Regions from separate parts of the Paenibacillus sp. QJM3NY_38 genome, predicted to be linked through region 2. Evidence: predicted binding sites of a transcription regulator. Region 2 holds the regulator's gene; the other holds the start of a gene.

Region 1 (2,403 bases), 900 kb from region 2:
AACAAACAGAAGCTGAACAACCTTGTGCTGAACAAGCTGAAAAAAGAAGGAGGCTACCTCGGCGGATTTGAAGGCGTGCCTGCCGATGCTGATTTTTATGTGAAGGATAATGCTGCGGTGCTGTACTTCCAGCTTTATGAGTACACCGCGTATGCCTATGGATTTCCGGAGTTTGAGTTGAAGCTGAAAGAGTGGAAGTAAGAGCATACGGTAGCGGTTTGTGTAAACTGCAATCATTTATTTTCATACTATAGCTTGTTAGAAACATGATGTTGTCCTAATGTAACACTGTACTGGAACGAGTTACGAAAATCCCTTGATCATTTGAGTGTGGAGCGTGTATTCTCCTTACCTGCGATCAGGGGGTTTTTCGTTTACCTAGAGGTTCGCCTCCGTGCATTATTAGGCTTTACGCAATCCGATTGCCCGTGCAAAGGAACCCTGCCCGGGCTTTCCTCTATTCCCCTCCCCACAAGTTAGAGGCAGGCCTTTTAGGAGGGGGATGGTCTTGAGCTAGTCTTTAAGTTTTTATAGGTAAGGTCGTACCAAAGTGAGAGTATCCTTGAAGGAGCAAAGCGTTCGCCTTTGAACTCGGGAAACCTCAGTTATCCATATTCATTCCAGTTTCCCGATTTCAACAGCGACCGGAGGGGATACTCTCACTATTTAGTACTCAAAGTTTTCAATGATCCAGAGGATAAGAAAGGGCAGGCACCGGATAACGGCGCCTGCCCTTTACTTCATTTTTTTTATAAGCCTTGCGGTGGTGTATTCTCTAATACTTGATCAATCAGACCGTATTCTTTGGCTTCGTCAGCCGTCATGAAGTAGTCGCGATCGGTATCCTTCTCAATGCGCTCCAGCGGTTGGCCAGTGCGATCGGACAGGATGCGGTTCAGCTTATCGCGCATTTTGAGGATGCGGCGAGCACGGATCTCAATATCCGTGGCTTGACCTTGTGCGCCGCCGAGCGGCTGGTGAATCATAATCTCGCTGTTAGGCAGACCGTAACGTTTGCCTTTAGCGCCTGCGTTGAGCAGGAATGCGCCCATGGAAGCAGCCATGCCGACACAGATCGTCGAAACGTCCGGCTTAATGAACTGCATCGTATCGAATATCGCCATACCTGCGGTAATGGAACCGCCAGGACTGTTGATGTAAAGATGAATATCCTTCTCAGGATCCTCAGCCGACAAGAACAGCATTTGGGCAATGATGGAATTGGCGACCACGTCATTTACGTCGGAGCCGAGGAAGATAATGCGGTCTTTCAGCAATCTGGAATAGATGTCGTACGCCCGCTCACCGCGGTTGCTTTGTTCAACGACCATAGGTATAAAACTCACGTGGAAAACCTCCTCTTAAGTACCTCATATAAATACTGTTACCGTATTACCCACATGATAAACAATTTAAATCAAAAAGTCAAAGATAGTCAAACTATTGGGTAAAAAAAAGAGCCGTCATGGGCGCTTTAGGGTAATCAGTATAGAGAATAAAAGTTATAATGGCGCGCCCGCGAGGAATCGAACCTCGATCTCAGGCTCCGGAGGCCTACGTCATATCCATTGGACCACGGGCGCAAAAAAAATTAGCAACGAAGTTGATTATACCGCATCTATTTAAAAAATACAATAGCAGACAAAACTTTGTTCCTATTATATAGACGAGCCAGTACTTGGCCATAATGTATAAGAATGCCCGGGGCAGAGAAATATACTTTCGGACACTTGCAACCGGCATAATTATTGGTTAGAATAAAGGTGGGACTTAAAAAGTTCAACTGGGACATTTTACGACCAGCTAGAGAAGAGCCGAGACGAAGTTTGCAGGAGTGGAATGCATGCGTAACCTATTAGAAATACAAGAGCAGCTTCTGCCGGATCTGATGGACACTCTTAAACGAAGGTATACCATCCTTCATCAGATCAAGTTGTCCGGAATTGTTGGCCGAAGAACATTGGCTTCATCACTCTCGATGACCGAGCGTGTTCTCAGAGCAGAGACTGATCTTCTGAAAGCGCAAGGGCTGATCGAGATTGAAACGCTTGGCATGCGTATCAGCAGCTCAGGGATATGCTTGCTGGAGGAGCTGGAGCCGGTCATGAATGAGTTATTCGGACTGGTTGAACTGGAAGAGAAGATTCGTCAGGCTTACGGGCTTCGTAAAGTGGTCATTATTCCCGGTGACAGCGAGTCATCTCCGGAAGTCAAACGTGAGCTTGGCCGGGCCGGAGCAAGAACGCTGCTAAGTTTTGTCCAAGATGGAGATACGATTGCCGTAACCGGCGGCTCCACGCTCGCCGAAGTGGCCGAGCAGATGTCCTCTTTGCCAGGCGGCGAACCGCTGACAAGCACTTGGTTTGTGCCAGCGCGGGGCGGTCTTGGGGAGAGCGTGGAGAT
Region 2 (2,403 bases):
TCTCACTTAATTTAATTACATGTAAATCCCCGAAATCCTGCAAATCGTCCTTATTCTTCAGCACATTCGTCAGGCGCTCTAGCACTTCTCCTGACTGCTGATCCGTTGCCAGCAGCGGGAAAGGAAGATGCTGCAGATTGCGCGCCACCCTGACACGGGTGCTGATGACAATGTCGGAATCCTGACCGTTTCCGCGCATCCACTCGCTCAGCGCCGAATCGGTAAACCGGAGATTAGACATCACGCATTCCTCCTACTAAAGTGCAAAATCTTACAATCTTATCCCTGAGTTATATTCCGCTCCAGCTCACGGATTTGGTCCCGGATCTCGGCAGCCGATTCAAACTCCTCCTGCACGATCCGAATTTGAAGCTCCTTCTTAAGCTCATCGATTTGACGTTTGATCTGAATCCGGCCACCCGTACGCTTCGGCACTTTACCGACATGGGATGTTCCCCCATGGACTCGCTTAAACAATGGATCCAATCGATCCGAAAAATATTTATAACACGAGCTGCAGCCGAACCGGCCAAGCTTGCTGAACTGGGAATACGTCATACCGCATTCTTCGCACTGCAGCGTCTGGGCCATTTTTGCGCCGGGGCTCTGGCCCTTGCCTGAAGGATCCAGATCCAGAAGACCTGACAACAAACTGTGTATAGAAAAACCATTCGACGTACCGGGGATCAATTCCCCTTTTTCGCGGGCACAGGTTTCACAAAAATGAAACTCCGTTTTCTCCCCGTTCACAATTTTGGTGAAATGAAGTGTCGCCGGCCGTTTACCGCATTCTTGGCATATCATAATCCGATGCCCCCTTACACAGACTCACTTACCTAATAAAGAAATAAGCATCGCCTTCATAATCCTTGCACGCAGCTCATCCCGATAAGGAAGCTTCACATTCAGGCACTCCCTTGAAATGGCGGCCCGCATCAGGCTGGCCTCCCGCTTCGTTAAAAAACGGGACTCCTCCAGCTGGTAAATCAATCCTTCAGCCACCGTCTGGTCAATCATGCTGCCAATGGTATGATGAAGATGCTGCTGGAGTGCAGTATGCTGGGGAAGCTCGATACGTTGGATGCGTATGTACCCGCCCCCGCCGCGCTTGCTCTCGACAAGAAAGCCCTTCTCCAGCGTAAACCGTGTACTGATCACGTAGTTAATCTGGGAAGGAACGCAAGAAAATTGCTCCGCCAGATCGTTGCGTTGAATTTCAACGGTACCCTCCGGACTTTCCTGCAGTATGCTCTTCAGGTATTGTTCGATAATATCAGAGATATTACGCATTGGTCTGTTCATCCTCCACTGTTTGAAACGTTAAGACGGATAGTGATCTTACACGTCCGCACAGAGCCTTGCTTATACGTTAATTTTAACCATAATCAAAACCAGCGAACCCTCTCGTTGACTTTGACTTTCTTTGACTTTGATCTCATTATAGCACATTTTTTCATTTTGCCAAGAGGTACTTCTCAATTTATCGCGCTTTGCCTTTATTCTTATTGTACCCAGTTCTTTGATCGCTTATAGCCTCTTCTTCAAGAACAATTCATACAAAGGGCAACAAAAAAGAAGCAGCCCCCATACCGGTGAAAACCGGTTACAAGACCACTTCTCCATATCATAATCCTATATCGTATCAAGCTTTAAGCGTCATAACTGATCAAGTAGTGCTGCAGCTCCGTATTGTAATAACCGATGCTGTATTCAATGATGCTGCCTGTCCCGTCATAAGAGGTTCTGAGCCGCTTCAGTAACGGAGAGCCTACACTTACTTCAAGCAAAGAGGCAGTCTCTTCATTTGCCACGGTTGCCAGGAAACGGTCGCGGAAATTCTCAAGCGTAATTTGACTTTCCTCGATGCGGTCATAGAGAGACGGCAGTTCGGTGGAACCGAACTCTTCACCCATATCCACTTGGGATGACACGTAGTGAGTGTAGTAAATAAAAGGACTCCCGTCCAGTAAATACAATCGTTCAATAAGCAGGCACCGCCCCCCGAATTTTAAGAACAGTTCGCTATCCGGCTCATTAAGCACCCATTCCGTCTTCAGGTGACGCTTCCGAATCTGGTGTCCTTCTTCGACCAGAATCTCGGTAAACAGCTTGCCTTTGGAAAGCTTGGAGAAGGAAGTATTCCGGGTCACAATCGTTCCTACCCCGCTCCGCTTCTCTACATACCCTTCCTGATACAACTCTTGGATCGCATTGCGGACCGTCATTTTACTAACGTTAAATTCCTGCTCCAGCTGCGGCTCGGAAGGAATATGGGAGCCGAGTGGATATTCCCCATGCAGAATCCGATCTTTTATGATCTTCTTGATTTGCAAGTATAACGGACCGTTCTTCCGCGTGATCGACATGCTTCTCCTACCTTTCCACATCAGACATATGATGACT

Evidence for each region. The regulator CtsR, encoded in region 2, represses protease genes until heat stress. The targets are predictions, from matches to a motif close to ATGGTCAATAAAGGTCAAACA.
Region 1: the regulator CtsR is predicted to act here: its motif matches at 1,422-1,442, upstream of clpP (ATP-dependent Clp endopeptidase proteolytic subunit ClpP).

The regions. Positions count from the first base shown of each region.
Region 1 is NZ_CM149665.1:227,518-229,920, forward strand. Features, by position in the region: gene AC0VZ8_RS01135 (PdaC/SigV domain-containing protein) at 1-201, shown strand, start outside; gene clpP (ATP-dependent Clp endopeptidase proteolytic subunit ClpP) at 750-1,346, opposite strand; tRNA gene AC0VZ8_RS01145 (tRNA-Arg) at 1,509-1,583, opposite strand; gene AC0VZ8_RS01150 (sugar-binding transcriptional regulator) at 1,844-2,403, shown strand, end outside.
Region 2 is NZ_CM149665.1:6,600,169-6,602,571, forward strand. Features, by position in the region: gene AC0VZ8_RS30800 (protein arginine kinase) at 1-241, opposite strand, end outside; gene AC0VZ8_RS30805 (UvrB/UvrC motif-containing protein) at 280-804, opposite strand; gene AC0VZ8_RS30810 (CtsR family transcriptional regulator) at 829-1,290, opposite strand; gene AC0VZ8_RS30815 (GntR family transcriptional regulator) at 1,650-2,366, opposite strand; gene AC0VZ8_RS30820 (sugar kinase) at 2,374-2,403, opposite strand, start outside.